DNA from 3 places in the Duganella sp. AC237 genome. Region 3 is predicted to be linked to each of the others. Evidence: predicted binding sites of a transcription regulator. Region 3 holds the regulator's gene; each other region holds the start of a gene.
The links. The regulator LexA, encoded in region 3, represses DNA repair genes until DNA is damaged. The targets are predictions, from matches to a motif close to ACTGTATNNNNATACAGT.
Positions count from the first base shown of each region.

Region 1: a site for LexA is predicted at 2,214-2,231, ahead of AC0IYS_RS22100 (PA0069 family radical SAM protein). Genes of this name have one in related genera too.
Region 2: a site for LexA is predicted at 3,771-3,788, ahead of AC0IYS_RS13670 (putative DNA modification/repair radical SAM protein). Genes of this name have one in related genera too.

Region 1 covers NZ_CEEDEW010000003.1:4,967,118-4,975,227, forward strand. Annotated here, with positions in the region: gene AC0IYS_RS22090 (LysR family transcriptional regulator) at 1-280, shown strand, start outside; gene AC0IYS_RS22095 (gamma-glutamylcyclotransferase) at 393-1,019, shown strand; gene AC0IYS_RS22100 (PA0069 family radical SAM protein) at 1,011-2,165, opposite strand; gene AC0IYS_RS22105 (DUF2760 domain-containing protein) at 2,428-3,024, shown strand; gene AC0IYS_RS22110 (Hsp70 family protein) at 3,021-4,886, shown strand; gene AC0IYS_RS22115 (Hsp70 family protein) at 4,889-7,780, shown strand; gene AC0IYS_RS22120 (tRNA-uridine aminocarboxypropyltransferase) at 7,781-8,110, opposite strand, start outside.
Region 2 covers NZ_CEEDEW010000003.1:2,996,830-3,004,939, reverse strand. Annotated here, with positions in the region: gene AC0IYS_RS13685 (AraC family transcriptional regulator) at 1-592, shown strand, start outside; gene AC0IYS_RS13680 (DUF4870 family protein) at 733-1,095, shown strand; gene AC0IYS_RS13675 (UdgX family uracil-DNA binding protein) at 1,092-2,525, opposite strand; gene AC0IYS_RS13670 (putative DNA modification/repair radical SAM protein) at 2,522-3,751, opposite strand; gene hisC (histidinol-phosphate transaminase) at 3,983-5,041, opposite strand; gene AC0IYS_RS13660 (cystathionine beta-lyase) at 5,038-6,207, opposite strand; gene rimO (30S ribosomal protein S12 methylthiotransferase RimO) at 6,272-7,681, opposite strand; gene AC0IYS_RS13650 (LacI family DNA-binding transcriptional regulator) at 7,813-8,110, shown strand, end outside.
Region 3 covers NZ_CEEDEW010000003.1:5,228,027-5,236,136, reverse strand. Annotated here, with positions in the region: gene purF (amidophosphoribosyltransferase) at 1-428, shown strand, start outside; gene AC0IYS_RS23195 (cystathionine gamma-synthase family protein) at 485-1,729, shown strand; partial or broken gene AC0IYS_RS23190 (IS4 family transposase) at 1,855-3,182, opposite strand; gene lexA (transcriptional repressor LexA) at 3,291-3,929, opposite strand; gene AC0IYS_RS23180 (DUF5695 domain-containing protein) at 4,047-6,752, opposite strand; gene rpsF (30S ribosomal protein S6) at 6,913-7,305, shown strand; gene priB (primosomal replication protein N) at 7,336-7,641, shown strand; gene rpsR (30S ribosomal protein S18) at 7,657-7,947, shown strand; gene rplI (50S ribosomal protein L9) at 7,976-8,110, shown strand, end outside.

The sequences.
Region 1 (8,110 bases), 260 kb from region 3:
TCGCGAGCTGTCGCTCAGCCCCTACAACGAGGTGACCTTCATGACCACAGCGCTGGCAATGGTGCATGCGCGGCTGGGGATTACCGTGTGCCTGCCGTACGCGGAAAAAATGGTGCAGTTGTATGGATTGCGGATGCGTCAGCTGGTCGATCCCGCGCTCACGCGTCGTTTTTTTGTCTATACGCGCAACGCGCGGGCGTTGTCGCCGGCGGCCGAGAGTTTTGTCGCCTTCCTGCGGGAGTACATCGCGGCGCACGAGTGGAACGTTCCGCTCGCTTAAGATAACTTACATTTTCCCCACTACCGCCCGCTATGCGGCGTGTGTATGCTTCGGTATATGAATATTTTGCATATCGAAAATGAAGCCGCCGGGCGCTAAACCAGCATCGATCATGACAGCAGACACCATCGCCATCAACCAGATGATGGATCAGTTTGACGGCCACCACAGCGTTTGGCTGTTCGGCTACGGCTCGCTGATCTACAAGGCCGACTTCCCCTACCTGCAACGCCGTCCGGCCAGCATTACCAACTGGACCCGCCGCTTTTGGCAAGGCTCGCATGACCATCGCGGCACCCCGGAAGCGCCGGGCCGCGTGGTCACCATCATCGAGCAAGCGGGCGCCATTTGCCATGGCATGGCTTACCTGGTCACGCCGGAAGTGTTCGCCCACCTGGACCACCGCGAGAAGAACGGCTACTTGCGGCTGGCGACGACCATATCGTTCGATGATGGCGACAGCGGTAGTAACAGCGGCAGTGACAGTGACAGTGACAGCGTCGTTGGCCTGGTCTACATTGCCACGCCGGACAACACGGCCTTCCTGGGCGAGGCGTCCGAACAGGAGATCGCGCGCCACATCGCGCGCTCCATCGGCCCCAGCGGCCCGAACAGCGACTACCTCAATCACCTGGCGCATGCCCTGCGCGAACTGGGCCGCCACGATCAGCATGTCTTCGAGATCGAACGGCACCTGGCCGCGTTGAACGCCCCTCCTCCTACGGTTCCGTCAGAATAAATCCAACTGGCCCTCACTGGCCGGCTTGGCGCGCGCGCCCAACGGCGGCACCACCAGCGGACGGGTGAACTGCGACGCGTCCATGCTGTGAAAGCGGCTGCCCTTGCCCGACAGCCCGAGGCGCTCGGTGGCGATCTTGAAGCGTTGCCGTATCAATTCCGCCCACACGCCCTCGCCTTTCATGCGGGAGCCAAACGTGCTGTCGTAGTCTTTGCCGCCGCGCATCTCACGCACGCGGTTCATCACGCGCTGCGCCCGCTCCGGGAAGTGCGCCTGCAGCCATTGCTGGAACAGCGGCGCCACCTCCCACGGCAGCCGCAGCACCGTGTAGTGCGCGGTAACGGCGCCGGCTTCCTTGACCGCTTCCAGCAGGCGCTCGATATCCGGCTCGGTGACGAACGGAATGATGGGCGCGACGCTGACGGCCACCGGAATGCCGGCGTCGGTCAAGGTGCGGATCGTGCGCAGCCGGCGCGCCGGGGCCGCCGCGCGCGGTTCAAGCGTGCGCGAGATGGCCGGGTCCAGGGTTGTGAGCGTGATGGCGACGCCGGCCTGCCGCTTGGCCGCCATCGCCGAGAGGATATCGATATCCCGCTCGATCAGCGATGATTTGGTGATCAGGCCAACCGGGTGCTGGCATTCCTGCAGCACTTCCAGCACGCGGCGCGTGAGCTTGCGCTCGCGCTCGCAGGGCTGGTAGGCGTCCGTATTGACGCCAAGCGCGATCGATTCGGGCTCGTAGCCGGCCTTGGCCAGCTCGCGCCGCAGCATTTCCGGCGCGTTGACCTTGGCGAAAATCTTGCTCTCGAAGTCCATGCCGGGCGACAGGCCGAGATAACTGTGCGTGGGACGGGCGAAACAGTAAATACAGCCGTGCTCGCAGCCGCGATACGGGTTCAGCGAGACGCTGAACGGCAGGTCCGGCGAGGCGTTCCGGCTCAAAATCGATTTACAATATTCGTCGGTGACCTGGGTTTTCCACGGCGACGCCTCCTCTTCCTCGCGCTCCCAGCCGTCGTCATAGGCTTCGCGCGCGTTGACCTCGAAGCGCCCCTGCAGGTTCGATACCGCGCCACGGCCCTTTTGCGCCTTCAGCGAAGGCGGCGGCAGCATCACGTGCTCTTGGTTGTTTTCGTCGTGGTTCATGATCGCTGGGGCCGAGCGCCGGGCGGGGATCGCCACTACTGCGCCAATACTGTATATATATCCAGTATTCTAAGCGCTCCAAATGGCCATATCAAGCGAAAAATCAACGGTGCGGCCCTCGCGCCTTTGGCGCCCGCGCCCGAACTGGTATCATGCGGGGCTTCCGGGGGAAGACTTTCCCCGCGCCACGCGCGCCCCCACCCCACATTCCGCCAGGCTGCCGCCCCAGGCAGCGGCCCGGCTCACTCTACGCGAGCTAAACATGAACAATTCGACTCAACCGTTGCCGTCTTTTTTTAGCCGGATATCGATCGCCATCGGCGCCTTCTTCCGCGCGCTGTCCGACGCCGAGTACGCCGCCCGCCTGGCGCGCATCGCCGCCGGCGAGCCGCAGCCGTCCGCCGCGCCGGTTTCCGCACCTGCTCCCGTCCCCGCGCCGGCTCCCGTGCCTGCCCCGGCCCCGGTCACGCTGCGCGTCGCCACGCCGGACGCCGCGCTTCAGCTGCTTGGCCTGTTCCAGCGCGAAGCGCGCCTGATCGACTTCACCCAGGAGAACCTGAGCGCCTACTCGGACGCCGACATCGGCGCCGCCGCGCGCGTGGTGCACGAAGGCTGCGGCAAGGTGCTGCGCGAGCACTTCACCATCGAAGCGGTGCGCAGCGAGGCCGAAGGCAGCCGCGTGGTGCTGGAGGAAGGCTTCGACGCCAGCGCCGTGCGCCTGACCGGCAACGTGGTCGGCAAGGCGCCGTTCCGTGGCGCCTTGAGCCATCGCGGCTGGCGCGCGTCGAACGTGCGCCTGCCGAAACTGGCCGAAGCGCACGACGCGGCCATCCTGGCACCGGCGGAGGTGGAATTATGAGCGACCCACGCTACGCCATCGGCATCGACCTTGGCACCACCCACAGCGCGCTGTCCTATGTCGACCTGACCACCAGCGACGGCGAAAAAACCCAGCACGGCGTGCTGGCGATTCCGCAACTGACCGCACCAGGCACGGTGGAAGACCTGGCGCTGCTGCCGTCCTTCCTGTATTTGCCGCACGCCAACGAACTGGCGCCGGGCGATTTGAGCCTGCCATGGCAGCAGTCGGCGGCAGAACAAACCGGCGTGGCCGGCGAGATGGCGCGCAGCCGTGGCGCCACCACGCCGATCCGCCTGGTCTCCAGCGCCAAGAGCTGGTTGAGCCACCCGGGCGTGGACCGCCGCAGCGCCCTGTTGCCGAACGACGCGCCGGAAGAAGTCACGCGCGTCTCGCCACTGGAGGCGTCGACCCGCTACCTGTCGCACCTGCGCCAGGCGTGGGAGCAGGCGCACCCGGAGGCGCCGTTCGGCGAACAGGCCGTGACGGTGACGATTCCCGCCTCCTTCGACCCGGGCGCGCGCGAACTGACGGCCGACGCGGCCCGCGCGGCAGGCTACACCAATCTGACCTTGCTGGAGGAGCCGCAGGCGGCCCTGTATAGCTGGATCCAGGGCAGCGAAGGCCGCTGGCGCAAAGAGGTCAAACCGGGCGACATCATCCTGGTGGTGGACGTCGGCGGCGGCACCAGCGACTTTTCGCTGATCGCCGTGCTGGAACGCGACGGCATCCTGGAGCCGCACCGCATCGCGGTGGGCGATCACATTCTGCTCGGCGGCGACAATATGGATTTGGCGCTGGCCCATCTGGTGGCGCGCAAGCTGGCCGCCAACGGCACCCAGCTCGACGCCTGGCAAATGCGCGCGCTGACCTACGGCTGCCGCACGGCCAAGGAAAAGCTGCTGGCCGATGCGACCGTCGACACCTGGCCTATCGTGGTGCCGAGCCGTGGCTCGAAACTGATCGGCGGCTCGATCCGCACCGAGCTGACACGTGACGAGGTGACCACCTTTATTCTCGACGGCTTCTTCCCGGCGGTGGACGCGGCGGCACGTCCCGCCGTGCGCACGCGCGCGGGCCTGACCCAGCTTGGCCTGCCGTATGCGCAGGACGCGGGCATCACCCGACACCTCGCCGCGTTCCTGGCACGCCAGGTCGGCGCCACCAGCGAACTGGAAGGCTACGCCGGCAAGCACAGTGCCGACGCCACCTTCCTGCATCCGACGGCGGTGCTGTTCAACGGCGGCGTGTTCAAGTCCGAGCTGTTGGCGCAACGCGTCATGGGCACGCTCAATGACTGGCTGTATATGGAAGGCGCGGAGCCGGCCCGCATGCTGGGCGGCGCCGACCTGGATCTGGCGGTCGCGCGCGGCGCGGCTTATTACAGCTATGTGCGCAGGGGCAGCGGCGTGCGGATTCGCGGCGGCACGGCGCGCGCCTACTACGTGGCGATCGAGTCCTCGATGCCGGCCATCCCCGGCATGGAACCGCCGATCCAGGCGCTGTGCGTGGCGCCGTTCGGCATGGAGGAAGGCAGCGAGATCGAACTGCCGAACCAGGAGTTTGGCCTGGTCGTCGGCGAGCCGGTGCAGTTCCGCTTCTTCGGCTCCTCCGTGCGCCGGCAAGACCAGATCGGCGACCTGCTGGACTTCTGGGGTCCGGAGGAACTGATCGAGTTGAACGAGATCCAGGCCACGCTCTCGCCGGAAGGCCGTCAGGCCGGCGATGTGGTGCAGGTGCGCCTGCACGCGATGGCGACCGAATCGGGCACGCTCGAATTGCTGGCCGTGGCAAACGACGGCCAGCGCTGGAAAGTGGAGTTCGACGTGCGCTCGGGCGCCACTGAAAGTATCGCCGCCTGAGCATGAGTCAATACATCGTCAGCATCGACCTTGGCACCACCAATACGGTGCTGGCCTATTCGGCGCCCGGCAAAGCCGACATCCAGCTGTTCGACATCGAACAGCTGGTGGCGCCGGGCCAGGTTGGCGCTGGCGCGCTGCTGCCGTCGGTGCGCTACCACCCGGCCGAGGGCGAGCTGGCGGACGGCGAGTTGCAACTGCCCTGGTTGCAGGACGACGTGGCCGGTTTGCGGCAGGTGGTGGTCGGTCGCCTGGCGCGCAAACTTGGCGCGCAGGTGCCGGGGCGTCTGGTCTCCAGCGCCAAGAGCTGGCTGTCGCATCCGAACGTGGACCGCACGGCCGCCATCCTGCCATGGGGTGCCGAAGCCGATGTGACCAAAGTGTCGCCGGTGGCAGCCAGCGCCTCCTATCTTTCGCATCTGCGCGCCGCCTGGAACACACGCTTTCCCTCGCATCCGCTGGAGCGGCAGCAGATCGTCCTGACGATTCCCGCCTCCTTCGACGAAGGCGCGCGAGCACTGACGCTTGAAGCGGCGCGCCTGGCCGGCCTGTCCAGCCTGCGCCTGCTGGAGGAGCCGCAGGCGGCCTTCTACGATTGGCTGTTCCGCCAGCGTGCAACGCTTGTCGCCGATCTGGCCGAGACGCGCCTGCTGCTGGTGTGCGACGTCGGCGGCGGCACCACCGACTTCAGTTTGATCAAGGTCGGGATGCTCGACGGCCAGCCGGGGATCAGCCGCATCGGCGTGGGCAATCACCTGATCCTCGGCGGCGACAATATGGATCTGGCCTTGGCGCACCTGGTCGAGACGCGCATGGCGGCTACACAAAGTGGCGACGCGCCGCCACCACGCCTGTCGTCGAGCCGCCTGGCGCAACTGGCGGAGCGCTGCCGCGCGGCGAAGGAGCTGCTGCTGGCGGCGGACGCGCCGGAGCGCGCCACCGTCACCCTGCTCGGTTCCGGCTCGCGCCTGATCGGCGGCTCCCGCTCGGCCGAGCTGATCCGCGACGAAGTGGCGGCGCTGGTGGTGGACGGTTTCTTCCCATTGAATCCGTCGCGCGAACCGGCCACGCGCGGGCGCGGCGCGATCATCGAGTTCGGCCTGCCCTACGCCAGCGACGCAGCCATCACCCGCCATCTGGCGGGCTTCCTGCGCCAGCACGCGGCGGCGGCCCGCGAGGCATTGGGCCTGCCTGCGGACGATCATGCGACGATACCGGTTCCCGATACATTGCTGCTGAACGGCGGCGTGTTCCGCGCCGACGCCCTGGCCCGACGTTTGGAGGAAGTGCTCTCGAATTGGCGTGGCGCTCCGCTGCGCGTTCTGAACAACGACGATCCCGATGTCGCCGTCGCGCGTGGAGGCGTGGCCTACGCACTGGGTCAAACCGGCCAGGCGCCGGTCATCGGCGGCGGCTCGCCGCGCAGCTACTTCCTGCTGCTGGACGATGAACAGCGCGCCGACAAGCCGCGCCGCGCCGTTTGCATCCTGCCGCGCGGCAGCGCCGAGAACCGCGAAATCCTGCTGGCCGAGCGCACCTTCGCGCTGCGGCTTGGGCGCCCGGTACGCTTCCATCTGGCGTCGTCGACGTCGGACGCCACTCCGCCGCAAGCCGGTGAACTGGTCGAATTGCAACCGGACGACTACGTCCAGCTGCCGCCGATCGCCACCGTGCTGCGCGACAGCGGCGCCGCCGACGCCCGCAAGGAAATCCCAGTGCAGTTGGCCACCACGCTGAGCGAAGTCGGCACGCTGGAAGTGCACTGCGTGGCGATCGAAGACGCGCAGCGCTGGCTGCTGGAGTTCCAGCTGCGCGGCGACGCCGGCATCGCGGAGGCCGACGACGTTGGCACCAACGTCCACCAGGATGCACCGATGCCGGCGGGCCTGAACGCGGCCATCGACAAGATAGACCGCATCTTCGGCAGCCGCGCGCTGCAGGTCGACGTCAAGGAAGTGAAGCAACTGCGCGCGCAGCTCGAACACCTGTTGGGCAGCCGCGAAAGCTGGGCCACGCCGCTGCTGCGCCGTTTGTTCGATGCGCTGATCGAACGCGCCAAGGGCCGCCGCCGGTCGTCGGAACACGAGCGCGCGTGGCTCAATCTGAGCGGCTACTGCCTGCGTCCGGGCTTCGGCCATTCGCTCGACGAGTGGCGCATCGAACAATTGTGGGCGATGTTCGAAGCCGGCGCCCAGCACCACAAGGACAGCCAGGTCTGCGCCGAGTGGTGGACCCTGTGGCGGCGCGTGGCCGGCGGCTTGAGCGTGGAAGCACAGTTGCGGGTGCTCGACGATTTCGCCTTCAACGTCCAGGCGGACGCGCAGGAGCGCGGCCGGCGCCCGCAAACGCTGGTCAACGGCAGCGAGGAGGACATGCTGCGCCTGGGCGCCTCGCTCGAACGCATACCCGGCAACTACAAAGCCGAAATCGGCGCATGGATGCTGTCGCAGCTCGACGCCTCAACCCGCGCGGCCGCCAAGGCAGGCGCCAACAAGACCCGCGCCGGCGCCGCGAACGCCGGCAAGGCCGAAGCGGCGCAGGCGCGCTTCCTGTGGGGATTGAGCCGCGTCGGCGCCCGCCAGCCGTTCCACGGCAGCGCACATGATGTCGTCGACAGCGCGGTCGTCGAGCAGTGGCTGGGCGAGATACTGGCGTTGGACTGGAAGAAGGTGGAGCCGGCCGGATTCGCGGCCGCCCATCTGGCGCGCATGACGGGCGATCGTGCCCGCGACATCAACGAGACATTGCGGGCGGAGATCCTGCGGCGCCTCGCCGCGATCGGCGCTCCCGCCAACTGGAGCGCGATGGTGCGCGAGGTGGTGCAACTCGACCAGGCCGAAGAAAAACGCATGCTGGGCGAATCGCTGCCGCCCGGCCTGAAGCTGATCGCCTGATCAGGGGCGCACGTAGCTGGCCTGTTGGGCGACGAAACCGTCGAAGGCGTCGATCAACGGAGTGAATTTGCGCGGATCGTTTTCCAGTTGCGCCAGCGCGTACGCCGTCGCCTCCAGTGTCGATAGCTGGTCCGGCAGATGCGCCTTGCGTATCAGGTAATGCGACGGCGGCGTGTCGCGCAGCGGTAGGCGGGGCAGCGCTTGCAGCGGCGGATTCAGATACAGCATCTTGCGGCTCTTGCGCCAGGTCCCGTCCAGCACCACCAGCCGCAATCGCTGCGGTTCACCGAGCCAATCTTGGTCGAACACCTGCGGCGTGGCCAGTCCCAA
Region 2 (8,110 bases), 2.2 Mb from region 3:
GCCGACCGGCGGCCGTCACACCGACAGCAATCTGGATCAGGTACTGAGCAAGTTCGATCAGACCCCGCAACGCGGCATCGACGACGATGACGTCTCCAACAACGACCAAGGAGATTTCCGTATGAACGTGAGCATCATCGACCTGCCCGCCGCGCGCGTGGCGTACCACCGTTACATCGGGCCGTACGGCCCCAGTATCGGCACCTTTTGGCGCGCGACGGTTGCGCCTTGGATACAGTCGCACGGCCTCGGCCAGCAGACGTGCTACGGCGTCGGCCTCGACGATCCCAGCATCACCCCGCCAGACAAGTGCCGCTACGACGCCTGCGTCGTGGTCCCGGCCAGCTTCGACGCCGGCGGTTTGGCCGACATCGCCACCCTGCCCGGCGGCCGCTATGCCGTTGCCCGCTTCGAGGGCCCGCCCGCCGCCATCGCCGACGCCTGGACTTGGCTCACGCGCAACTGGCTGCCGGAAAGCGGCTTGCAATGCGACGACCGGCCCTGCTTCGAAATGTTCGGGCCGGACACCGTGACCAATCCGCAAAACGGCCAGATGGTATGCGACATCTGCATTCCGGTGCGGCCGCTGTAGCACCCGGAACGGAGGCCGGCCGGCGTGCGGCATCGCACCTTTGCCGGCCTCGCCGGGACTTTTTGGCGCAATTTGTACGCCCAAGCCGAAATCACGTTGCTATACTGCGTATCAGATCCATCAACTTTAAAGGAAATACCATGTCGCAGGAATTGGTTCTGGATAGCCGGGTCGGCTCTGCTAAGACCACCGCATGGTGGCTCTACGTGGTCCACGGCGTGAGTTTCGTTTTTTCGCTGGGCTTGTTCTCGGTGATACCGCTGATCGTCAATTACGTGCAGCGCCCGGGCACGGAGGGCACGTTCGTGCACAGCCATCACACGTGGATGATCCGCTCATTCTGGTGGTACGTGGTCTGGATGGCCGTTGGCGGCCTGCTGGCGGCCACCATCATCGGCATTCCGGTCGCCTGGCTGGTGTGGGTCGGCGCCTGGATCTGGAAAGCCTATCGCTTAATCATCGGTTTTATCCGCCTCAACGAAAACTCGGCCGCGCCAATCTAATCGTCGCCGAGCAAGCGCTTCGCCTCTCGCAGGCCTTCGACGATCACCTCGTAGGCCTGCCGGCGCGTGGCCTCGTCCGGCGCCCGCAGCACGTACGACGGATGGTACACCGTCACCACCCAGCGTCCGTCGTGCTGGACCGGCGCGTCCATCACCGACTTCATCGTCACGCTGCCGTCCTGCAGCACCGATTTCAGCGCCGTGCTGCCGAGCGCCACCACCACGTCCGGACGCACGCGCGCCAACTCCTCCTCCAGCCAAAGGTGGCAGGCGGAGATCTCCTTCTGCGCCGGCGTCTTGTGCAGCCGGCGTTTGCCGCGCAGCTCCCACTTGAAGTGCTTGACGGCGTTGGTCAGGTAGATGCTGTCGCGCTCCATGCCCGCCTGCGCCATGGCCTTCTCCAGCACCGCGCCGGCCGGGCCGACGAACGGCAGTCCCTGTAAATCCTCCTGATCGCCCGGCTGCTCGCCGACGAGCATGATGCGCGCCCGCTTCGGCCCGACGCCGGGCACCGCTTGCGTTGCGTTCTCCCACAGGTCGCAGCGGCGGCATTGGTCGAGCGTGGTAGGCTGCTCGCGCTGCGGCTGCGCGCGTTCCGGGGCGATCGGGATGGTGGTGGCGCCGCCGCGCCGGCCCACGGTGCCGGTCTGGCCGGTGCGCCGCTCGCCATTGGCCGCCGCGCTGACCATCGCCGGCACGATCGCCCCTTCCGGCAAATTCTTCCAGAAACGCGACGGGATATGGCTGCGCAGCAGGTCGGCGTTCAGGCGCGCGGGGTTGAAGATGCTGCGGTAGTAGGTCAGCCACAGCGCCTCGCCGGCGTCCTCGATATCGGCCGCGCTGCGCATCAGCGACGGCGCCTCGTGCAGATGTTCGCCATCCCACAGCACGGCCGCCGCCGGCGTGGCGATCATCCACGTGACATTGCCCATGCGGCGGGCGAAATGCCGCGCCACCTGCGGCAGCACTTCGTGCGTGGGTTCGAACCAGGCGACGAAGCGCGGCGCGCCATCCTCTTCCTTGCGTTCGCGAAAACGTACATACGCGTGCATGTCATGCTCCTCCCGATGAACAGCCTTGACCATCCCGTGCAGCCGCGCGCCATCGGCATCGGCCGGCGAAATCACATCACGCTCGCCCAAGTGCCAGCGCCAGACCACCTTGTACAGAAAGGACCAGCGGTCGGGGGCGCTGAAGCAGGCGGCGCTGACGAGTAGCTCCATCAACTGGCGCGGCAGCCGCAGGGTGGTCGTCGTTGTCGCATTGGCGTCGGGCGCGCCGCCGGCTTCTTCCAGCGGCGCGGCGGAGAACAAATCGCCATCCTCCGGCTGCGATAACCATTCTACGAATTCGGGCGCGACGTGGCGCGCGATTAGCTCGCGTGCCGCGTCGCGCCATTCGTCGAACGACTGGACCACCCGCCGCATCATGCCGCCTGCAGCTCCGGCCACAGGTTCATCTGCTGGGGCGCGTCGGCCATGGCGCGGCGCAAATGCTCGGACGGACCGGCATCGTTGGACGGGAAGTAGTCGGCCGTGATGATGAAAGGCGAAATCTTCTTCATACTGCAGCGCAGCCGCGACAGATCGGCGTAACGGATTTGCCGCAGCCGCCGCAGATCGATCAGGCGCTGGGCGTTGCGCAAGCCGATGCCGGGGATGCGCGCGATCATGTGCGGCTCGGCGCGATTAAGGTCCATCGGAAAATGCTCGCGGTGCTCCAGTGCCCACGCCAGCTTGGGATCGATGTCGAGCGCCAGATTGCCGGTCGCCGGCAGCAGCTCTTTCACCTGGAAGCCGTAGCTGCGCAGCAGGAAATCGGCCTGGTACAACCGGTGCTCGCGCAGCATCGGCGGCGGCGCCAGCGGCACGCTTTTCGGACTTTGCGGGATCGGGCTGAAGGCCGAGTAGTACACGCGTTTGAGCTTGTAGCTGCCGTACAGCGTCTCCGCGGTCGTCAGGATCTGCTGGTCATCGCTGGCGTCGGCGCCGACGATCATTTGCGTGCTCTGCCCGGCCGGCGCGAAACGCGGCGACTTGGGCTCCTCTGCCTTTTCATCGAGCTTGCGGCGGATGGAGCCCATCGCCAGTTTGATCGTGTGGACGCTTTTTTCCGGCGCCAGCTTTTGCACGCTGTCCTGCGTCGGCAGCTCGATATTGACGCTCAAGCGGTCCGCGTAGCGGCCGGCGGCAGCGATCAGCGCCGGATCGGCGTCCGGAATCGTCTTCAGGTGTATGTAGCCGCGAAACTGGTGCACCTCGCGCAGTTCGCGCGCCACCTGCACCAGCTGCTCCATCGTGTAATCGGCCGACTGGATGATGCCGGAACTGAGAAACAGCCCGTCGATGTAATTGCGGAGATAGAAATCGGTGGTTAATTTAACCACTTCAGCCACAGTAAAGCGGGCGCGCGGCACGTTCGAGGTGCGGCGGTTGACGCAGTATTGGCAATCGTACAGGCAGTAATTGGTGAGCAGGATTTTCAGCAGCGACACGCAGCGGCCGTCCGGCGTATAGCTGTGGCAAATGCCCATGCCGGTAGTCGCGCCGAAACCGTCCTTGCCGATCGAGTTGCGCTTCGGCGCTCCGCTGCTGGCGCAAGAAGCGTCATACTTGGCCGCATCGGCCAGGATCTCCAGCTTGTCCGTCAACTCCATGCTCGCCCCGATGCTTGATACTGTATAAAAACACAGTATAGCAATGATCCAGCGCAATAGGGAATCGAGAGTGTGCGTTGTCCGACCTTTGACCCGGTATTTTGCCGGCGGCCGCAATTCCGCCACGGTTCCACGTAGGGCGGATTAGGCGGAACGCCGTAATCCGCCATCTTTGAACCGCCGACGGCGCATACATGGCGGATTACGCTACGCTAATCCGCCCCACGTGATTTAGAAAACTATCGCTGTTAACGCCTCAATCAGCGCCGCGCATTCCGCATCCGTACCGATTGAAATCCGCAGGAACTGGTCGATGCGCGGCTGTTTAAAATGCCGCACCAGGATGGCCCGCTCGCGCAGCGCCGCCGCGATGGCCGCGCCGTCGTGCCCCGGATGACGGGCGAAAATTAAGTTCGCCCGCGACGGCAGCACCTCGAAGCCCAGCTCCAGCATCCGCGCCGTCAGCCACGCGCGCGTGGCGATGATCGCTTGCGACGTCTGCTCCATATACGCCGTGTCCTCGATTGCCGCAACGGCGCCCGCCTGCGCCACCTGCCCCAGCGGATAGCAGTTAAAGCTGTTCTTCACCCGCTCCAGCCCCGCGATCAGGTCCGGATCGCCAACCGCGAAACCGACCCGCAGGCCGGCCAGCGAACGGGATTTGGACAAGGTCTGCACGACCAGCAGATTGTCGTAACGGTCCAGCAGCGCGATGGCGCTGTCGGCGCCGAAGTCCACATAGGCTTCGTCGATCACCACCACCTGGTCCGGATGCGCGGCCAGCAGCGCTTCGATCCGGTCGAGCGGCAGCGCGATGCCGGTCGGCGCGTTCGGATTGGCGATGATGATGGCGCCACACGGCTGCGCGTAATCGGCGACATCGATCTCGAACTGCGCGTTCAGCGGCACTTGGCGCGCCTCGATGCCATACAGGCTGCAATAGGTCGGATAAAAGCTGTAGCTGATGTCCGGGCAAAGCAGCGGCTTGTCGTGCTTGAGCAGCGCGTGGAAGGTATGGGCCAGTACTTCGTCCGAGCTGTTGCCGACGAAGACCTGCGCCCGCGTCAGGCCGAAGCGCCTCGCCACCGCCTCCTTGACCGCTGTGCTGGCGGGATCGGAGTACAGCCGCAGCGAATCGCCAACGGCGGCCTGCATCGCCGCCACCGCCTTTGGCGACGGCCCGTATGGGTTCTCGTTGGTGTTCAGTTTGATCAGGTTGGGCATGCGAACCTGCTCGCCCGGCGTGTACGGCGTCAGTTCGTGAACGATGTCACTCCAAAAACGGCTCACTGCATTGCTCCCATCGCGCGTTCGATATCCGCGATCAAATCGTTGACGTCTTCCAGGCCGACGTTGAAGCGCACCAGAATGCCCTGGTCGTTCCAGTCCTTGCGCATGTGCTGTATCCGGTACGGCATCACCAGGCTGTTGGCGCCTCCCCAGCTGTAACCGATCTTGAACAGTTCCAGCGCATCGACGAAGCGGTCGGTCTGTTCTTCGGTGAAGCGCGAATCGAACAGCACCGAGAACAAGCCGCCCGCGCCGCTGAAATCGCGCTTCCAGATGTCGTGGCCCGGACAATCGGCAAAGGCCGGATGCAGCACCCTGGTGATCTCGGGACGGGCTTGCAGCCACGACGCCAGCTTGCGGGCGGCGGCGTCGTGCGCGTCGAAGCGCAGTCGCATCGTCGGCAGGCCGCGCAGCACCAGATAGGCGTCGTCCGCGCCGACGCCCATGCCGAGCCGCATGTGCGCCATGCTCAGTCGCTCATTGAGCGCGGCGTCGCGCGTGATCACGGCGCCCATCAGCACATCCGAGCCGCCGGACTGGTACTTGGTCAGCGCCTGCATGATGATGTCGACGCCCAGATCGAAACCGCGCAGCGCCAGGCCGGCCGACCAGGTGTTATCCAGCGCGACCAGCACGCCGCGCGCGTGCGCCGCCGCGCAAATGGCGGGCAGGTCCGGGACCTCCATCGACACCGATCCCGGCGCCTCGGTCCAGATCAGCTTTGTGTTGGGCTGGATCAGCGCGGCGATGCCGGCGCCGATCAACGGATCGTAGTAGCGCGCGGTGATGCCGAAATCGGCCGACAGCCAGCGCCCCAGTTCCCGATTCGGGTTGTAGACGTTATCGGGCAGCAGCACGTCGTCGCCGGCCTTGAGCAGCGCGAAATCGACCATCGCGATGGCAGCCAGGCCGCTCGGCGCCAGCAGGCAGTGCTTGCCGTCTTCGATTTCTGCCAGCCGCCCCTCCAGGGTGAAGGTGGTCGGGGTGCCATGCAGGCCGTAGGTATAGGCGTTCTTCTCTTTCCAGTCGCCCGAGCGCATGGCCGCGACGTTCTTGAACAGTACCGTCGACGCGTGGTGGATCGCGCTGGGGAAGGCGGCGAAACCTTCCGGCGCCTGGTAGTCGGAATGGATCAGTGCCGTTTGCGGGGATTTTTTAATCGTCATGTCCTAAACACATTAAGCCAGGTGAAAAAAAAGGCGGACCACAGCGGGTCCGCCTTCATGCTGATTACTGCGCCTCGCCCCACAGGTCGTGGGCGTCGGAGGTGGTGATCTTGACGTCGATGAACTGGCCGACGACCAGCTTCTTGTGCGGCTCGTACGGCGGTTTGACATACACAACGCCGTCGATTTCCGGCGCATCGGCGCTGGAGCGGCCGACGCCGCCGCTGCGGTTGACTTCATCGATCAGCACGCGCACGGTCTTGCCGACCTTGGCCTTCAGGCGGTTCTTCGAAATCTCTTCCTGCAGCAACATCACGCGGCCGCGACGCTCTTCGCGCAGTTCTTCCGGAACCGGATTGGCCAGCTCATTGGCGGTCGCGCCTTCGACCGGCGAGTAGGCGAAGCAACCCAGGCGGTCGATCTGCGCTTCTTTCAGGAAGTCCAGCAGGTACTCGAATTCGGCGTCGGTCTCGCCCGGGAAGCCGGCGATGAAGGTCGAGCGGATCGTCAGGTCCGGATTCATCTTGCGCCATGCCTGGATGCGGTCGAGGTTTTTTTCGCCGCTGGCCGGGCGCTTCATGCGCTTCAACACGTCCGGATGCGCGTGCTGCATCGGGATGTCCAGGTAAGGCAGAATATGGCCGTCGCCCATCATCGGGATGATTTGGTCGACGTGCGGATACGGATAGACGTAGTGCAGACGCACCCAGGCGCCGTAGGACTTGGCCAGCTCGCCCAGCGCCTCGGTCAGTTGCGTCATGTGCGTTTTGATCGGACGGCCGTTCCAGAAGCCGGTGCGGAACTTGACGTCGACGCCGTAGGCGGACGTGTCCTGCGAGATCACCAGCAGTTCCTTCACGCCCGACTTGAACAGGTTTTCCGCCTCCAGCATCAGGTCCGCGATGGGACGCGACACCAGGTCGCCGCGCATCGACGGGATGATGCAAAAGCTGCAGCGGTGGTTACAGCCTTCCGAGATTTTCAGGTAGGCGTAGTGCTTCGGCGTCAGCTTGATGCCCTGCGCCGGCACCAGGTCGATGAACGGCTCGTGCGGTTTCGGCAGGTGGAAGTGGACCGAGTCCATCACCTCGGCCAGCGCGTGCGGGCCGGTCACGGCCAGCACCTTCGGGTGCACCTTCATGATGATGTCGTCGCCGGCGGCGTCTTTTTTCGCGCCCAGGCAGCCGGTCACGATCACCCGGCCGTTTTCGGCCAGCGCTTCGCCGATCGCGTCGAGCGATTCCTGCACGGCGGCGTCGATGAAGCCGCAGGTGTTGACGATCACCAGATCGGCGCCATCATACGACTTGGCCGTCTCGTAGCCTTCGGCGCGCAGCTGGGTGAGGATCTGTTCGGAGTCGACCAGCGCCTTGGGGCAGCCGAGCGAGACGAAGCCGACCTTCGGTGCGGCACCCGTCACGGAGGTGCTGGCGGCGGCGGGCTTGGTGATACGGGAGAGTGGTTGCGATTGCATGATAGGTTGCCTGGGGTTGCGAAATACGCCATGAAAATTACGAGCAATCGACGATTATACCCTATTCTCATAGGGAGATCATGCTAGGATAGCGCTTCACCAATATAGATTCACCAAGCTCGGGAGAACACGTGGCAACGCTGAAAGACGTCGCAATGCTGGCCGGTGTGGGCATGTCGACGGCATCGCGCGCCATCTCGGGCGCCGGCCCCGTGTCCGCCGAGTCGATGAAAAAGGTCCAGGCGGCCATCGAGCAGCTCAACTTCCGCCCTTCCTCGATCGGCCGCTCGCTGTCGGCCCAGTCGCTCGGCATCATCGGCATCTACGTGCCGTCGTTCTTCGGCGCGTACTACGGTACCATCCTCAAACAAACCGACATCGAACTGCGCGCCGTGCGCCGCCACGTGGTGGTGGCCACCGGCTGCGGCG
Region 3 (8,110 bases):
ACTCCATCGTGCGCGGCACCACCAGCCGGGAGATCGTGCAGATGGCGCGCGAAGCGGGCGCGAAGAAAGTTATCTTCGCCTCGGCCGCGCCGCCGGTGATCTACCCGAACGTGTACGGCATCGACATGCCGACCCGCGACGAGCTGATCGCCTACGGCCGCACCACCGAGGAAGTTTGCCGCGAAATCACCGCCGACCACCTGGTGTACCAGGACATCGAGTCGTTGAAGCGCGCCATCTCCGACGTCAATCCGGAGCTGAAGAACTTCGAAGCGTCGTGCTTCGACGGCATCTATGTGACCGGCGACGTGTCGAAGGAATACCTCGACAAGCTGGAGTACGCGCGCCACAACCCGAAGGCCAAGACGACCCACGAGGACGCCGGCCGCTCGCAACTGAATCTGAATCTCGCGACCGCCGAAGGCTGATGTCGCGCCCGGTACGGTTCGCCGTACCGGGCTTTTTTTTTGACCATTCCAAGCATATGAACGATAAGAAACACTACGGTTTCACCACCACCATCCTGCACAACGACCGCCTGAAGGGCATCGAGCATGGCTCGCTGCACAAGCCGATCCACACCTCGGTCGCGTTCGGTTATAGCGACGCGCGCCAGCTGGCGTCCGTATTCCAGGGCAAGGAGCCGGGCTTCCGCTACGGCCGCCAGGGCAACCCGACGATCTCCGCGCTCGAGGACAAGGTCAACAAGATGGAGCAGGGCGTCGGCACCTTGTGCTTCGCCACCGGCATGGGCGCGATCGGCGCCGTGTTCCAGGCGCTGCTGCGCGCGGGCGACCATGTCGTCTCGTCGGCCTTCCTGTTCGGTAACACCAACAGCCTGTGGCAGACCACGATGGCGCAGGGCGTCGGCGTGTCGTTCGTCGACGCCACCGACGTCGCCAACGTCGAGGCCGCCATCACCGACCAGACCCGCATGGTGTTCGTCGAAACCATAGCCAACCCGCGCACGCAGGTGGCGGACCTCAAGCGCATCGGCGAGCTGTGCAAGGCGCGCGGCATCCTCTACATCGTCGACAACACGATGACCACGCCGTACCTGTTCCGGCCGAAGTCGGTCGGCGCCGGGCTGGTGGTCAACGCGCTGACCAAATCGATCGGCGGCCACGGCAACGCGCTGGGCGGCAGCCTGACCGATACCGGCGAATACGACTGGACCAGATTCCCCAATATCTACGAGAACTACAAGAAGGCAGCGCCGGTGCAATGGGGGCTGGCGCAGATCCGCGCCAAAGGGTTGCGCGACTTCGGCGCCTCGCTGGGGCCGGAGGCGGCGCACCACATCGCCGTCGGCGCCGAAACCCTGGCGCTGCGCATGGAGCGCACCAGTGCCAACGCGCTGGCGCTGGCCGAGATCCTGGAGGCGGACGAGCGCGTGGCCGCCGTCCACTATCCGGGCCTGGCATCGCACCCGCAGCACGGCATCTCGAGCGAACTGTTCCGCAAGCACGGTTCGCTGCTCAGTTTTGAATTGAAGGATGGGATCGACTGCTTCGACTTCCTGAACCGCCTCAAGCTGGCGATTCCGGCGTCGAACCTGGGCGACACGCGCACCTTGGTGATTCCGGTCGCGCACACGATTTTCTACGAGATGGGTGCCGAGCGCCGCGCCTCGATGGGCATCGCCGAATCGTTGATACGCGTCTCGGTCGGCATCGAAGACACCGACGACCTGCTCGACGACTTCGCCTGCGCCCTGGAAGGCTGCTAAACAACTCCAGGGTCAGGTCCACCATTTCTACACGAGCCCAGCCTTATTGCCAAAACAAGGCCCCGTGGCCGCACGTACGGCCGAGAGCGTGTAGAAATGGTGGACCTGACCCTAATGCCGCTAAGTTAAGCTTTTTTAGTTAGTCGTTTCTCTGGATATCGCTGCGCCACCGCTTTAACGACCCGGTCGAATTTCCGGCCGGGTCGCTGCGCCTTCAGGTCGAGTACCAGCCTATCGCGCAGGCGTTTGAGTCTGGCCGGAATGGTTCCCGGCGAGGTTGCTCGCCCGATCGTCATCAGTTCGTTCTGAATGGTGGTCAGGGCGAGGAGGAAACTGATCGAGGTGGGCGCGCATTTGGCCTCCAATGCCGCCTTGGCCATTTCAATGCGAATCAAGTTGTAGGCGATCATCGCACCCCAGATCTCTTGCTCGGTGCCTTCGACGCTCATGCTGCGTAAGGTCAGCGCCGATCCCAGCATGGACTGTTTCAATTCCCTGTAGCTGGTCTCGATGCGCCAGCGACGCTGATAACAGGCAGCCAAGTCAGCACGTTTGATCATTTTGCGATCTGTCAGCGAAGTGAGCAGGTGGCGCGGTTTGCCGCCGTCGCCGTCGTCCACCTTCACCGCTCGTGCGCGCCACGTTTTGGGCAACGTGGGGTCGCCTTTCTGGCCTGCGCCGAGATCGCCATTTCCACCAATGCGTCTTCGTCGGTGCCTTCCACGATGGTCCATTTGGTATTGGTTTTCGCCGGAATGAGGAAGTGGCGGTTGTTGCCGTCCGTGGTTAAATTGGACAACAACTGCGCCGAGAAGAAGCCGCGATCGAACACCGTGAGCGAGTCGTCGGGCACGCTGGCGAGCAGGTCATGGGCGTGCGTCATCTCGCTGACGCTGTAGCGGCCAAAGCGGGCGTCGCGGATGAGCTGGGTATCGGCCATCATCAAGGTGACGGCCCGCGTTTGCGGATAGCTGGCCACCTTGTCGTTGGGATAATTCTGCGCGCCAAAATGCTCGCGGTTGGCCGCGCTGTCGGCCAGGCGCAGCGTCGTGCCATCCATGGCCAGCAGGTGCAATCCCTTGAATAAATAATGCGCTTGGTCGTGGCCTATCCACTGCTGGGCCGATTTCTCGAATAGCCATTTGAGTGGCTCGGCCCCAACGCGCTGGCGCGCCTGCGTCGTGGCGCTGGAGGTGATGCAGCGATCAGCCAGTTCCGGCAGCGCCAAGTCGAGGCTGTCGACGATGTCCTTGACCGATAAATGCCGGTATAAAGCCAACGAAATGACGAGCCAAACGACCTGCTGCGCCGGCAGACGCCGTGACCGGATACTGGCCTTGTCAGTGGCGGCCAGCGCCCCTTCAATCCATTCGTAAGGTAAATGCGCGCCTAGCCGCCTCCAGTCGGGCGGGCTTGGAAGGTCTATAGCGAGGGAAATGGCATCTGATAGCATCGTGCCGGCAAGTTAACACTTTCGGCCGTCGTTTACAAGAAAAATGCCGCTAAGAGCTTAACTTAGCGGCATTAGGACCTGACCCCGGAATGAGAGCCTGGGTTGGGCTTAGTGCCAGCTGCGCATCAGGCCGACCGCCAGGCCTTCCAGCGCGAACTCGTCCGCCTCCGGGTCGACCTTGATGATCTTGAAGTCCGGGTTCTCCGGCAGCAGCTCGACCAGGGTGCCGGTCTTGCGGTAGCGCTTGACCGTGACGTCGTTGCCGATCCGCGCGACGACGATCTGGCCGTTCTTGGCGCTGTCGACCTTCTTTACCGCCAGCAGGTCGCCGTCCATGATGCCGGCGTCGCGCATCGATTCGCCGCGCACCTTGAGCAGGTAGTCCGGCTTGGACGAGAACATCGCCGGGTCGACGCTGTAGCTCGTCTCCAGGTTTTCCTGCGCCAGGATCGGCGAGCCGGCGGCCACGCGGCCGATCAGCGGCAACGACATCATCAGCGACACCGGCACCTTCGGCGTGGCCGGTTCGGCGTGCACGCCCAGCAGACGGATGCCGCGCGAGGTGCCGGCGGCGATTTCGATGGCGCCCTTGCGCGCCAGCGCCTGCAGATGCTCCTCGGCCGCGTTGGCGGATTTGAAGCCCAGTTCGTTGGCGATCTCGGCGCGCGTCGGCGGGAAGCCGGTGTTTTCGATGGCATCCTTGATCAGATTGAGAATTTGTTCCTGACGTGCGGTGAGCTTGATCATGAGTGCAGTTGGGCCTGTGTATATAGACAGTCTGTATTTTTGTACAGTATGGCCCGCAATGCAAGGAAATTTGTTGTGTTCAGCGAAATAAAATGAAAAAAGTTCGTTCAACCACCTTCATCGTGGCTTCAACAGCACGCGCGTGGTCGCCGCCGTCAGCGGAATCTTGTAGCCATCGCGCTCGGCAACTAGGCCCTGCGGCTTGAATCTGCCCCCCGGACTCTCGACCAGCAGACGGGCCGCCGGCGTCGCAGCGGTGGCGGCTGCGAGCTCGATCGTGATCGCGCCGCTCTTCGGATCGTAGGTGGCGCTGTCGATCTTGCCCGCCTCCAGGGTGATCCAGGCACGCGCCGGCGCCACGAACAGGCGCGTGCGTGCGCTGTCCTTGGGCACGATCTGGACCGTGCCATTATTAGCCACTTTCATGTTGCCGCCAAAGCTGAGCCACCCGAAGGTCGGGTCGTTCAACACATAAGTGGCGGTCGCGTACGCGTGGCCGTAGAAGCCCATGCCGTAGTCGCCGCTGTAGGCGTCCCAGCGCATCATGTCCGGCCAGGCGTGGAAGGCGGCCGACGAGAAACCGTCGCGGTCGATATTGGTGATGCCGCCCAGCAGCCCGCCGTAGGCCACGCGCAGCAAGTGCAGGTCGCTCGGGTTGGCCCGGTAGGCGTCGAACAGCGGCACCGCGTTCAAGGTCGAGCCGTAATGGTGGATCTGGCGCTCGATGCGCGCGGTCTTGCCGCCATATAAGAAATCCCAATAGCGGCGGGCGTTGCCGTTGTAGCCCCAGCTCGGGATCGCCGGGTCGTAGCCCAGGATCACTTCGCGCGTGATGTCGGCCTGCTTGGTGTAGCCGAAGTGGCGCATCCACGCGTAGACCTCGGCCTGGCCGGTCGAGTCCCACGCCATCTCGCTGCCGAACGGGTAGGCAAGGGTGCGCCAGTGGTCGGCGCGCCGCTTCATCATCGCTTCCATGTCGGCCGCCTCGGCCGTCATGCCTTCGCGCTGCAGGTCTTTCAGGATGTCGAGGAAGACGTCGCCCTCCATCAGCCCGAACTGCGCGTACTCGGGCGCGTCGCGCACCATCGCCACCGTGGTCTGGTAGGCGCGCTGCAAGTACCAGCGCCAGTCGTGCGCGGTGACCAGGCCGGCGTGGTTGCGCGCCAGCCGGTACAGCACCCAGTGGCCGATGGCGACGTGCGGATAGTTATAAGCGCGGCCCAGGTCGTCCGCGTCCTTCTTCGGCCATGAGGTCCAGGTGCTCCAGTCCGCTTTCTGGTTGTAGTAGCCGGGGAAGGCTTTCGGGTCGTAGTAGAACAGGCTCTTGCGCACGGCGCCGGCCTGCGGGCCGTCGGCCACCTGCAACTTGCCGACCACCGTCTCGTTGACCAGCCGTTCAAGCTTGGCCACTTCGGCCGCGTCCGGGTTGTCGAGCTGCTTGCTCATGGCCGCCACCCAGCTGCCGCCGCCGCCTTCGTCGCTCATGCCCGAGATCCACACGCGCGGATCGTCGGTGACGATGCGCTTGGCGTCGCGGTCGTAGGTGAGGATGGCAGGCGCGCGGTTGAACGGATCTGTCTTGTCGTCGAACCATTGCTGGGTGGTGGAGAACTTGCCGAGGTCGGCCACCGTCTGCTCCAGCGGCTTGGTGACGAAGTAGCTGACCGTCTGCACGCTGCCGTCGGCGTAGGCGATCGACAGGCGCGCCGGTCCCAAGCCGTTGCCGCGCACCGTGTAGCGCGCCCAGCCTTTGGCGCTCGACTTGACCGGCGCGACGGCCAGCGCGTTCTCGGGCGAACTGGTGATGCCGACGACTTTTTGCGGACTGTTGAGGAACAAGGTCGCCTCCAGATCGGTCGGCACCACGTAGCCGGGGATGCCGACGGCGACCGGGCGCTTTTGCGCGATCAGGGCGGCTTCGATGGCGCGGATCGACGGCGCCGTGGCGAAGCGCACGCCGATGTCGCGCCGCGCGCCCGCTTCCAAAGTGATGCTGGTCGGCGTGTTCCACTGTTCGCCGGCGTTCTTCCATTCGTTCTCGGCGTAGGCCTTGCTGGCGACGGTCCAGTCGTAGAAGCCTTCTGAGGTTTGCGCGCGCGGGCTGCGGTCGGTCAGCGGACGCCATGCTTCCAGCGGCGTGCGCCCGTCCGGCGTGACGATCAGCGCCGGGCCCTGGCCGTTGAGGCGCGTCACCTGCACATAGCCGGCGTCGCGGCCTATATAAGGGTCGGCGAAACTGGCGCTGGCGTGGGCCTGCTCCAGGTTGCGGTCGGTGATGATGTTGTCGAACACCATCGGCATGCCGAGGCCGCCGATTTCCACCGGCGCGTTCGACTTGTTAATCAACGTGAACCGCAGCACCAGCGTGCCGCCCTCGTTGAGCCAGCGCCGCTCCACCGTCAACGGCAGGTCCTTGCCCAGGCTGGCCGTGATGTCGGCCGCCGCCAGGACCTTGCCGCCGGCCGTCAGCGGCTTGATCGGTCGCCGCGCGGCGGATGAGGAGAATTCCTGCCAGGCCCCGGCGCCACCGCTGCGCAGGCGCAGGTTCAGGTCGCCGATGTGGGCGTAGCCGTCGTACTGGCGCTCGGCTTCCCTCGGGCCGGGTGTGAAGTCGAAGCTGGGATCGGCGACCGGATCGAGCCGGGCCAGCGTCTGGGTGTCCGTGCGCAGCGCCAGCAGGAATTCCCTGGTGCTGTAGGCCTTGGTGGCGATGTCGGGATGGCTGGGTTTGGCGGCGGCGGGGGTGGGCACCTCGGCGGCGTGGGCTGGGCCCGTAATGAGGAAGGTAAACAGCAGAGGGGACAGCGCGCGGAAAGGTTGCATATCGAAATCCTGTTGGTTTTGCAAGATGTTAGCACTGTCCCGGGGCGGCGAAGGGGTAGATTTCCGCCCGAAAAGCTGATATAGTCGCGGGCTTACCTCTTCCCACACCTGTCTTGACGCCAGGGTGGGCTATATTTTCACAGTCCTTAAGGGAGTTTGCATGCGTCACTATGAAATAGTATTTATCGTCCATCCGGACCAGAGCGAGCAAGTGCCCGCCATGATCGAACGTTACAAAACCACCGTAACGACCCGCGGCGGCGCCGTGCACCGTGTTGAAGATTGGGGCCGTCGTCAGATGGCTTACTCGATCCAGAAACTGGCTAAGGCACACTACATCTGCCTGAACATCGAATGCGACAACGAGACCCTGGTCGAGCTGGAAACCGCCTTCAAATTCAATGATGCCGTGCTGCGTCACCTGACCGTCAAGATGAAGAAAGCGGAAACCGCTCCTTCGCCGATGATGAAGTCGGTACAACGTGAAGATGCAGCGAAATCGCATCGCACCGAAGCCCCAGCAGCTCCTGTTGCCGCCGCTCCTGCGGCCTAATTGTTGCAAAACCGAGCTGACTCAGCTCCAGTGAATCAAAGCCAATTCATTGCCTTGATCGCCGAACGGGACGCCTTGCGCTATACCCCGGCCGGCATGCCGATCGTGAACGCTGTACTCCAGCACCGGTCGCAGCAGATGGAGGCGGGCATTGCCCGGTTGAGCGAATTCGAGATTTCCGCGGTTGCCGCGGGCGAGATCTCGGGCCGCTTCAACCAGGCGCCACTGGGCGGGGTGTACCAGTTCACCGGTTTTCTCAACAAAAAGACACGCAACAGCAAAAGCCTGGTGTTTCACATCATTGATTTTAGTGCTGTCCCAGACAGCTCAATTTAGATACAGGAGCCTCAAATGGCATTCGGTAAAAAGTTCGACAAAAACAAGCTCAAGCTTAAAGAAAAGCGCAAGCAACAAAATCCACTGTTCAAGCGCAAGAAGTTCTGCCGCTTCACCGCCGCTGGCGTTGAGCAGGTTGACTACAAAGACGTTGATACCCTGAAGGACTTCGTCCAGGAAAACGGCAAGATCATGCCAGCACGTCTGACCGGCACCAAGGCGCACTACCAGCGTCAAGTTGACACCGCCATCAAACGCGCCCGCTACCTCGCGCTGCTGCCTTACACCGATCTGCACCACGCTTAATTGCGTAGTCTAATCCTGGAGAAAAACTATGCAAATCATTCTGTTAGAAAAAGTCGTCAACCTGGGCAACCTGGGTGAAGTCGTTAAAGTTAAAGACGGTTACGCACGTAACTTCCTGATTCCGCAAAAAATGGCCCGTCGCGCTACCGCGTCGGCTGTTGCT